Regions from separate parts of the [Limnothrix rosea] IAM M-220 genome, predicted to be linked through region 2. Evidence: predicted binding sites of a transcription regulator. Region 2 holds the regulator's gene; the other holds the start of a gene.
The links. The regulator HrcA, encoded in region 2, represses chaperone genes, less so after heat shock. The targets are predictions, from matches to a motif close to TTAGCACTCNNANNNTNNGAGTGCTAA.
Positions count from the first base shown of each region.

Region 1: the regulator HrcA is predicted to act here: its motif matches at 1,748-1,774, upstream of groES (co-chaperone GroES).

Region 1 covers NZ_MRBY01000024.1:14,493-19,931, reverse strand. The annotation lists gene groL (chaperonin GroEL) at 1-1,298, opposite strand, end outside; gene groES (co-chaperone GroES) at 1,385-1,696, opposite strand; gene NIES208_RS18980 (hypothetical protein) at 2,090-2,836, opposite strand; gene NIES208_RS10785 (hypothetical protein) at 2,934-3,584, opposite strand; gene NIES208_RS10780 (MOSC domain-containing protein) at 3,813-4,262, shown strand; gene NIES208_RS10775 (NAD(P)H-quinone oxidoreductase subunit F) at 4,708-5,439, shown strand, end outside.
Region 2 covers NZ_MRBY01000029.1:7,321-12,759, reverse strand. The annotation lists gene NIES208_RS11890 (NAD(P)H-quinone oxidoreductase subunit 4) at 1-568, opposite strand, end outside; gene NIES208_RS11885 (rhodanese-like domain-containing protein) at 911-1,264, shown strand; gene hrcA (heat-inducible transcriptional repressor HrcA) at 1,421-2,476, shown strand; gene NIES208_RS11875 (DUF3110 domain-containing protein) at 2,530-2,937, opposite strand; gene NIES208_RS11870 (CHAT domain-containing protein) at 3,194-5,439, shown strand, end outside.

The DNA of each region.
Region 1 (5,439 bases), on a different contig from region 2:
GAGAGGTTATCGTTTGCCCAAGCTTCCAGTTCAGGAGCGAGGTGAGCAAGGGTTGTACCGCCACCAGGAACGATACCTTCTTCGACAGCAGCCTTAGTTGCGTTGATAGCATCTTCGAGGCGGAGTTTACGATCTTTCATTTCAGTTTCAGTTGCAGCACCAACTTTGATTACTGCCACACCACCGGAGAGCTTAGCCAAACGCTCTTGGAGCTTCTCGACATCGTAGGAAGACTCGGACTCATCGATTTGACGGCGAATCTGGTCACAACGAGTTTTAACTGCGGCTTCGTTTCCGTCAGCAACGATTGTGGTGTTGTCTTTGGTGATATTGACGCGACGAGCTGTGCCGAGCATATCGATAGTGGTGCTCTCAAGCTTGAGACCTGCGTCTTCGGTAATCATTTGACCACCAGTGAGAACTGCAATATCTTCGAGCATCTGCTTACGGCGATCGCCGAAACCGGGAGCCTTAACCGCAGCAACATTGAGTACACCACGAAGACGGTTCACCACGAGGGTTGCGAGAGCTTCTTTTTCGATGTCCTCAGCGATGATCATCAGGGGTTTACCCTGACGAGCAACCTGCTCAAGCACAGGAACGAGGTCCTGAACGAGGGTGATTTTCTTGTCAGTGATCAAGATGTAAGGCTCTTCCAGAACCGCTTCCATGCGATCAGTGTCGGTGACGAAGTAAGGGGAAGTGTAGCCCTTATCGAAACGCATCCCTTCCGTGATTTCTAGCTCAGTCTCCATGGACTTGCCTTCTTCAAGGGAGATAACGCCTTCTTTGCCGACCTTATCCATCGCTCTGGCAATCATCTCGCCGACTTCCTTATCGTTACCAGCGGAGATAGAACCCACTTGGGCGATCGCCTCGGAGTTCTCAACGGGGCTAGCGAGTTCCTTAATGCGACCAACGAGGAAATCAGAAGCCTTGTCGATACCACGCTTAATGGCGATGGGGTTGGCACCAGCCGCCACGTTACGGAGACCTTCTTTAACCATTGCATGGGCAAGGACAGTCGCAGTTGTTGTACCGTCACCAGCCACATCATTCGTTTTAGAAGCCGCTTGGCGAATCAGAGAAACACCCGTGTTTTCGATGTGATCCTCTAGCTCGATTTCCTTGGCGATCGTGACACCATCATTAACGATTTGAGGTGCACCAAATTTCTTTTCGAGGACAACATTACGACCTTTCGGACCGATAGTGACGGCAACAGCTTCAGCGAGGAGGTCAATGCCCTTCTCTAAAGCGCGACGTGCGTCTTCGTTATAAATAATAGACTTAGCCATAGGGAATGAATTCCTATCTGTAGAGATTTACAAGAAAAAATAAAAAAATCTAAATCACTGGGATTACCTAACAATCACAGAAAATGTTAAGCAACAGTTGCAAGGATGTCCTTTTCGGAGAGGAGAACATAATCATCGCCACTGAATTTGATATCAGTACCAGCATACTTAGAGTAGAGAACCTTGTCGCCAACTTTTACATCAACAGCGGAGCGACTACCATCATCGTTGCGCTTGCCTTCACCGACGGCAACAACTTCACCGATTTGAGGCTTTTCCTTTGCACTATCGGGAAGCAGGATGCCACCAGCAGTTTTTTCTTCAGACTCACTAACCTTGACGAAGACGCGATCGCCGAGGGGCTTGAGGGTAGAAACATTGATGCTAATTGCTGCCATGGATAAAATCTCCAGATTTCTAAAATGACTAAAATAGTTGCGAATGAAAGTTTAGCACTCTCAATCTCTGAGTGCTAATTTAGCCGAGATGTTTCAACATATACAACACCCCGAAATGTACGGGTTCCCGAACTAAAGATTTAGGGCTAGCTGAAGTCGGTTTGGGTCAGGGATTGAGCGGCCTTGGTAGAAAAGGAGAAACGGAGAGAGGGGGAATGGAGACACGGAGAAAGGGAGACACGGAGAAAGGGAGACACGGAGAAAGGGAGACACGGAGAAAAAGTTTGAGCATACATTTTTGGACATTGGCAATACTTTTAAATGAAAAATCTCCCCGTCCCCTGTGCTCCCCTTCGCCGCGTCGTCACTTTAAATTCTTTTTAAGTCAACAGGTCATTTGCTCTGCTGGCTACGATAGTCGTCTTTTGCCTGTTTGCGTGCTTTGCGAGATTTTTTTATTTTCTCTTTTTTGCTCTTGTCAGCTTTCTTTTTATCGGTTTTTTGTCGCCAGTACAGCGCCTTTTGCCACGGCTTTTTAACAATGTCAAAGCTACAGGTAATGGGATAGACCACCGGATACCACTTTTCAGAATCGTACTCAGAGCATTGGAGCATCAAGGTCAGCTCAAAATCAAAATTTTCATCGCGCGCCTCTTTTAATAAATCAGACGGAAAGATGGGTGCCGCAATTTCGTAAATGGGAGTGTCTTGGCCTTTGAGCTTCAGGCTACTTTCAACGGTTAACTTGTCTTCTAGGATTTCCCGCGGTGAGATGACACTACTGGCTTGAGCCTGAAACAGATCAATATTGAGGGCGGGTGGTAAGCGGATGAGGCGTTGGGATTTGCCGTCAAAATCCATTAAGGTACTTTGATTCCAGTGGACGGCAAAATATTGCTTGAAGGTTTGGTTTTCGAGGGTAATTTTAAAGTCGTTTAGCGTATCGGTTAGGGGCGACTTACCAAAGTCAAATTTTAAAGAGAGTTTTTCTTCCAGTCCAAATTTGCCTAGCTGTACCTTGAGAAAGTCTTTATTAAGGACAATTTCGGTCAGATTATTAATCTCCTCAACAATGCTCTGATAGACATACCAGAGCATGATGATATAGACAAACAGGAGCAAAATTTCAAAGCCATTCACAAGCTTAGGGCGGGGTCAGGCCAGCTAAGTGTGGTTTTATCCTAGTGTAAAGTTGCCAAGAATTCACCTAGTTGGTTGTGATGTTGCGGCGATCGCCCTAACGTTTTGGCCGCCAGTAAACAGCACTTTGCCACGGAAGTTTGACAATATTAAAAGGGCAAGTGATGGCATAGAAGCGATCGGGTTTATTTTCCTCCGGGCGGGCAGGCTCATGGAAAAAGACATTTACCCCAAACTGCATACCGCGATCGCGAGCCTTTTTTAACTCCGGAATCCTAAAAATTGGACTGACAATTGAGTAGCCGGATTCTTTATCAAACATCAAACAATTTTCGAGGGTAACAATTTCAACGAGGGTTTCTCCCGGCGCGACAATGCTCAGAGACTGTCCTTCAAATAAATCAAGGTTTTGGCCACGGGGGATACGAAATAAACGTTTCACCTCACCACTAAAGGTGCGAAAAGTGCTGCGCTGCCAGTCCACATAAAGATAGCTTCCTTCCGGCAAGCGATTCGCCACAATGAGCGTAAATGTCCGCATTTCTTCCGCGAGGGGGGTGCGGGAAAAGCCACACTGGATGGTGAGCTGTTTGGCTAAACCAAGGCTTTCTAGCTGCTCTTGTAACTGACCTTGGTTCATTTTGATGGCTGTTAACTGATCTAGCTCTTCGACAATACTTTGGTAGACATACCATAAAACCCAGCTGTAGAGGATAAGGATTAAAAATTCAAAGCTATTGATTGGCATTAGCTGCGTGACTAAACTTGTGCTTCCCTGATCAAAGAAAATGAAATACTGATCAATTTATTGATCAACTTATAGACAGAGGATACGACGAGATCCGAATACTAATGTCATAAAAATCATATCGGCTCATATGGGTAGATTTCGCTGTGGGTTGTGGGGCGATCGCCCTAGGTTTCGAGGGATTTTTATAAGTAAAATATCGACGGCGCAGCATAGAGCGAGTGAGCGATGGTCGCAGTGGGCACAGTCGAAAAAATTTGGATTAAACGGGGCAAAGGAGCACCCATGGATAGCGTTGAACGGGCGGAGCTGGTGCAAGGTAAAGGGTTACAAAATAATGCTGATCAACGGGGCTGGCGACAGGTTACCCTCCTTGATGCAGCGGTGTGGGAGCGAGTGATGATGGCATTAGAAGCTGATCTTGACCCCTCAGTGCGGCGTGCCAATATTCTCGTGCGGGGCTTAGATCTCACCCAAAGTCGCGGCAAAATTTTGCAGTTAGGCGATGGTCAACTCAAAATGCTGAATGAAACAAAACCCTGTGAGCGCATGGATGAAGTTTTACCGGGACTAAAGGCTGCTCTCTATGATAATTGGGGCGGCGGTGCGTTCGGGCGGGTTGTGACCAGTGGTCAGGTTTGGATTGGGGCAAAAATTTATTGGACTGGGGCATCCTAAGCCTAAAAATTCTGGGTGTGCTGATGGGCGATCGCTTTCCTTTTCTAACAGCACAGGAATGTTTAGTATTGCTTATATAGAATTAAAGCTATGTCAATATTTTCATTCATTGACTATCGTCTATGACATTGTTAAACTCAATCTAACTTAATAAAAACAAAAGAGCAGTGTAACGACTCCTGTTCTCCAAGTATTTGGAGAGATCTGCGATGACCGAAGGCTAACCGGTCTAACCACCATTTGGCTGGGATGCTAGTGATTCTTTAAATTAGCCAAAGCTATTGAGTCTTTTCTATATTCTCTTCGGAGAGTTGGGCAGATAAACTCAGGTGCGTACAGACACTCTTTTCCTGCAAAAAACTGTTTTCTCAATTGTCCATTGACACAGTACAGTCTATTTCAAGCACATATCAATATCAGCACACAAACTTGACGCCATCCTCACATGAATACATCTCTTAGTCAGACAGTCTGGCTTGTCCCCTGCTACACCCTAATTGGGATGGGTTTATCGGCATTGTGGATGCCCGGCATTAATCGAAAAATGGGACCCCGCCCAGCGGGTTATCTCAATATTCTGTGCACTATTACGGCTTTAGTGCATAGCTGTGTGGCGTTTCTCGAAACATGGCAGCAACCAGTCCAAAAGGTTTCTTTTACGTGGCTTCAGGCCGCTGGTTTGGATCTGACCCTTGATCTAAAAATTTCTAGCGTAACGATTGGTGCGTTGATCCTGATTACAGGGATTAATTTATTAGCGCAGTTCTATGCGATCGCCTATTTAGAGATGGATTGGGGCTGGGCAAGATTCTATGCAACGATGGGTCTTTTTGAAGCTGGGATGTGCGCGTTAGTGCTTTGTAATTCCCTCTTTTTCAGCTATGTCGTTCTAGAAGTCTTAACCCTAGGCACTTATCTTCTCATCGGCTATTGGTTTAACCAATCACTTGTGGTGACCGGAGCAAGGGATGCTTTTCTGACCAAACGTGTGGGCGACCTATTTTTGCTAATGAGTGTGGTGGCGCTGTTGCCTTTGGCGGGAACTTGGAATTTTGATGAATTGGCTGTGTGGGCGAGTACCGCTGAGATTAATCCAACTTTAGCGACGTTACTCTGTTTCGGCCTCATTGCTGGCCCCCTTGGTAAATGTGCCCAATTTCCCTTGCATTTATGGCTG
Region 2 (5,439 bases):
GGAACGCCATGGTGAGGGCTGCGATTAAAATAAAGAGCGATCCCCCGGCGGTGTAAATAATAAACTTAGTCGCTGCATAGAGACGTTTTTTACCGCCCCAAATGGAGAGAATGAGATATACCGGGACAAGCTCTAGCTCCCATGTAAAGAAAAACAAGAGCATATCTTGTACCGCGAAGACCGCAATCTGACCGCCGTACATCAGCAGCATCAGAAAGTAGAACAATTTTGGCTTAAAGGTAACCGGCCAAGCTGCAAGGGTGGCAAGGGTCGTAATAAAACCAGTAAGCAAAATCAGGGGCATGGACAGACCGTCTGCACCGACTGACCAACGGAGGCCGATCGCCTCAACCCAGGTATAGCTTTCAGTGAGTTGCAGCTCAGAGCTACTAAAGTCATAGCTCGTGTAGAAGGCGGCAACGATAATGGTGAAATTGATAAGACCTACAGTTAGGGCGAACCATCGTACTGTTTTACCGTCTTTATCTGGGATGATCGGCAGAAATAAAGCTGCAACGATGGGAAATAGAATAATCGTGGATAACCACGGAAAATTGGCAAAATCCATACAAACTCAAGTAATGGCTGTTTTCTTAAACAAATAAAACGTCTAATCAGATGTCGTGCTGGGAAGGTGAGGCGATCGCCAACGGCTAGGGCATATTAGGATGTCCTCCACTGCTTCGATAGACCTCTACTGTTACTTGTACCATTCTGAAATTGGGGTGAGCACTTGATCGCAGGAACTGCAATACTCCTTAACTTTGAACAGTTTTGTGACAAACTGAAACACCGACAACATTGGCATAACCCCCCTAAAACTTTCTAAATTATTAATGAAATTTTCCCGCTTTTTGTGCAGCTGTCATTACATTTGCTAACACGATAAAAACATCAAAAAAAAGACCCTATGACTACGACCTTCCAAGAAATTTCGGTACAAACCCTTGCAGAAAAAATGGCGATCGCCAAAGAACTAGACCAAGATTTACAGCTCATTGATGTGCGAGAACCCCAAGAAATAGAGATCTGCTCCATCGACGGCTTTAAAGTACTTTCTCTGAGCAAATTTGAAGAGTGGTCCCCCACAATTACCCAAGACTTCGACCCCACCATGCCAACCTATGTCCTTTGTCACCACGGCATGCGCTCTGCCCAAATGTGCCAGTGGCTACAACAAAATGGCTTTACCAATCCCATCAATATTATGGGTGGCATCGATGCCTATTCCCTAAGCGTTGACCGCAGCGTACCCCGCTACTAGTCAAAAGGAAGAAATCAGCTATACTAGCTGCCACAGATTGAGTTTATTTCTTAAAATAAAGCAATCTTTTTTATGGATCCTATGACGAACAAAATTAATATTTCTTTAACACTTGCCACATAATTTACGGGCTTAACCTGTTCCCCATTACACTTTATGGCTGCTCAAAATATTCTTAATCCGAGATACCAAAATATTTTTCGGGCAACGGTCAATCACTATATTTCTACCGCTGAACCCGTTGGGTCTAAAACCCTAGTCAAGGAATATGATTTTCAGGTGAGCTCAGCCACGATTCGGAATGTCATGGGGAAACTCGAAAAGGCAGGTTTTTTGTATCAACCCCACGTATCTGCGGGGCGTATTCCGTCCGATTCTGGCTATCGTTTTTATGTCGATGAATTGTTAACACCAAATCACCAGACACGCCAAAAAGTCCGTCAGACGCTCCATCAACAGTCCGATGAACAGCTTTGGGGTCTAGAAGCGACCCTAAAGCAAGCTAATCAGATTTTGGCGACTTTGAGTGGCTATATTGCCTTAATTACTGTTCCCCAGCAACACCATGCCAGATTGCGACATTTGCAGTTACTGCCTCTCTCGTCAAACAAAATTATTATGGTTGTGGTGACTGATACGTTTCAGCCCCAATCTGTTGCCCTAGAGCTAGAGTCCGATCCCGATGAATTGGCAATTCTCGCGAATTTTTTAAATCATCATCTCCAAGGGCGATCGCTGGAAGAGATTTCTAGACTAGACTTAGAAGCGCTAGATCAGGATTTTCGCCACTGTGCCGAGGTGTTACAAACGGTGTGCCAAACGGTTGCCAAGGTGAATCAGAGTAATATTTCGACACCGATTTTAGTCCATGGCATTTCTGAAGTACTGCGCCAACCTGAATTTTCGCAACTGACGCAACTACAGACACTTTTGCATCTCATCGAGGCGCGCCAGGAGCAGCTCGTCCCGGTAATGTTTAACCGTGATGGCGATGAGCGTACAACGCTGATCCACATTGGTGTAGAAAATCCCCTAGAACCTATGAAAACCTGCGCCATGGTTTCCGCCAACTACTACCAAGAAGAAGTCCCCGTTGGTAGTGTCGGTGTGATTGGCCCAACGCGGATGTTCTATGAAAATGCGATCGCCCTTGTGGAAGCTACCGCCGACTATATTTCTGCCAGCCTCACAGCCCAACCGGAATTAGCCTAAACTCTGGTGTGTAATAAACACGGTGGCTCCATAGAGTGAGACCAAAGATAGACCTAAAGTAACCCTTCTAATTGCTGACGAATACGCTCTAGCTCATCATCAGACAGATCACTTTCATCTTCACTTTCTGTTTTTTCTGACTTTTCTGCTTTTGCCTCATAGCTACCAGACTCGCTCCAGTCAGTTTCGTCGACATTATTCTCTGGTGGTACAGCTAATTGTCCGGGGGCGATGCGATCATAGCCGTAGTCAGCACCTTCACAAAATTCGATAATGTCTCGATCTTCCATGCCTTCTACCGTCACTGGCGGAAAATCTTGAGCCTCCAACATTAGAGCAAAGCGAGTCGCATCATCTTTATCTTCAAACATTAAGATCTTGTTGCGATCGCCCTCTTGGAGCGTGTGAATACCCTCGTTTTCGGTACGGGCATTAAATAAAAGGACGTAGACTAAACTCATAGATGATCTTCTCACTAACTAACATTTTCTCAAATCGAAGTTATTGCAAAGATTAAAGCGGGGATTCCGTTTGAGGTTGGCTTAAATATCATAATCATAGGACGGCGTGGGTGTATTGAAAAACTCGGGACTACTTGCCCCAATTAAAAGTGCTAACTAGACTATTGTGTTGGCGGGTAACCTGTTGCCATGGTCATTTTCCCCATTAGAAAAAAGAGTTCTAATCAGTCATCTCAGCCAGCTTGAGGAGTTTTACGTGTCTTATTTTCGCTTATTGTTTGCCACCATTGGCTTGAGTTTTAGCTGTTTGACAATACCGGCGATCGCCCAGATTACGCCCACGGCAAACACAACCAATACCGTCGTTACAAATAATGGTGAAAACTGGAATATTTCTGGCGGGATCACTTCTGGGGATGGTCATAATCTATTTCACGATTTTCAGGATTTTAATGTCGGTACAAATCAAAGTGCGACATTTGTCAGTACGCCAGCGATTCAAAATATTTTGTCTAGGGTCAGTGGCGCTAATCCTTCTCTAATTGATGGTTTGCTTAGTGTTGGTGGTAGTAATGCCAACCTATATTTAATCAATCCTAGTGGCATTGTTTTCGGTGAAAATGCCCAATTAAATTTATCAGCGGACTTTACTGCAACTACGGCTACAGGAGTCGGTTTCGGTGATGCTCCTTGGTCAGGGGCAACGAATTATGCAGAGCTTGTTGGTACGCCCAACCAATTTTTCTTTGATGGTACTGGCGGCATTATTAATGGCGCAGATTTAGCGGTTAATGCAGGCCAAAGGATTAATCTTTTTGCTTCACAGATTATCAACACAGGTTCACTGACCGCGTCAGGGGGAACGATCAATCTCACGGCTGTACCGGGTACAAATACGCTACGACTATCCCAAGCTGGTCAATTGCTTAATCTCGAATTTAATCATGGTGCGCCGACAACTTTTGTTGATATTCCTCGTTTGTTGACAGGACATGATTTAGAGACGGGTGTCACTTTAAATAATGGCGCGGCCAAGCTAAGCGCTACGAATGTAACTATTTCCAGTGATTCTGGGGATTTATTTTTTAGTGGGGCGCTAGATGTCAGTGGTAATACTGGTGGTGTAGCCACATTACTGGGTCAAGAAATGATTCTCACCGGAGCCAATATCGATGGGTCTGGCTTGAATGGCGGCGGTGAAATCTATATTGGAGGCGATCGCCAAGGACAGGGCTTATTCACAAATGCCAATAATGTTTTTGTTGACCAAAATTCGAACATTACAGCGGCGGCGATCGCCGCAGGAGATGGCGGTAAAGTCATTGTCTGGTCTGACCAATCGACATTTTTCTATGGCAACATCAATGCAAAAGGCGGACGACTGGGTGGCGACGGCGGTTTTGTCGAAGTCAGCGGTAAACAATATCTTGATTTTCAAGGGCGAGTTGATCTGCGATCGCCCCTAGGCCAAGACGGACAACTGCTTTTAGACCCCACAGATATCACCATTTCCAACAGCACAACAAGTCCAAGCCTCAATTTTGCTGCCGGAACCTTTAGCGATCCCAGTAACAGCCCCTCAAACCTCAACATTATCACCCTACAAAACCAACTAGCTCTAGGCAATGTCCTAGTCACCACCGCCTCCGGTAACACTGATTTAGGCAACATTACCGTCACCGCCCCCATTACTTGGTCCAGTGGCAACGCCCTCGAACTCAGAGCAGACAACGACATCATTGTCAGAGCAGATATCACCAGTACAAATCAAGACTCAGCACTGACCCTCACCGCAAATAACGACATTAAGCTCGAAGGAACCATTCAAATTGGGGCATTTGATAGCTCCACCATGACCATAAACTTCGTCGCCGATGCAGACGGTAATAGCACAGGCACAGTAACCCAAGGCAATAACGTCATCTTAGAAAATGGGTTTGACTTTGACGAATCAGATTTTGATGGTGAATTTGGAGATGAAGAATTCGGAGATGAATTTGATGATGAATTTGGCGACGACGAGTTTGATGATGAATTTGACGATGAGTTCGGCGACGACGAGTTTGATGATGAATTTGATGATGAATTTGGCGATGATGACGAAGAATTTGGTGAAGGAGAAGAAGACGACGAATTTGACGAAGACGATGAAGAATTTAGTGAAGGAGAAGAAGACGACGAATTTGACGAAGACGATGAAGAGTTTGCAAGCGATTTTGACTATGAATACGAATATGAAGATGGCGACTGGAGCGATGAAGAATATGAGGATTTAGAAGACGATTTTTTTGATGACTATGGTGATCACTTTGGTTTATCGGCGAAACCAAGTACAAACTTTGACGCAGTGCAATCAAAACTGGCTGAGATTCAATCTTTACTCGATATTGAGCCTGCCATTATCTATGTGGCATTTCGAGAAAAAGAATCGCGAGGCACAAAACAATCGTCAAAACAGACCATTGGCAAAGACAACAATATTCTGTGGCAATTCGACGAAAA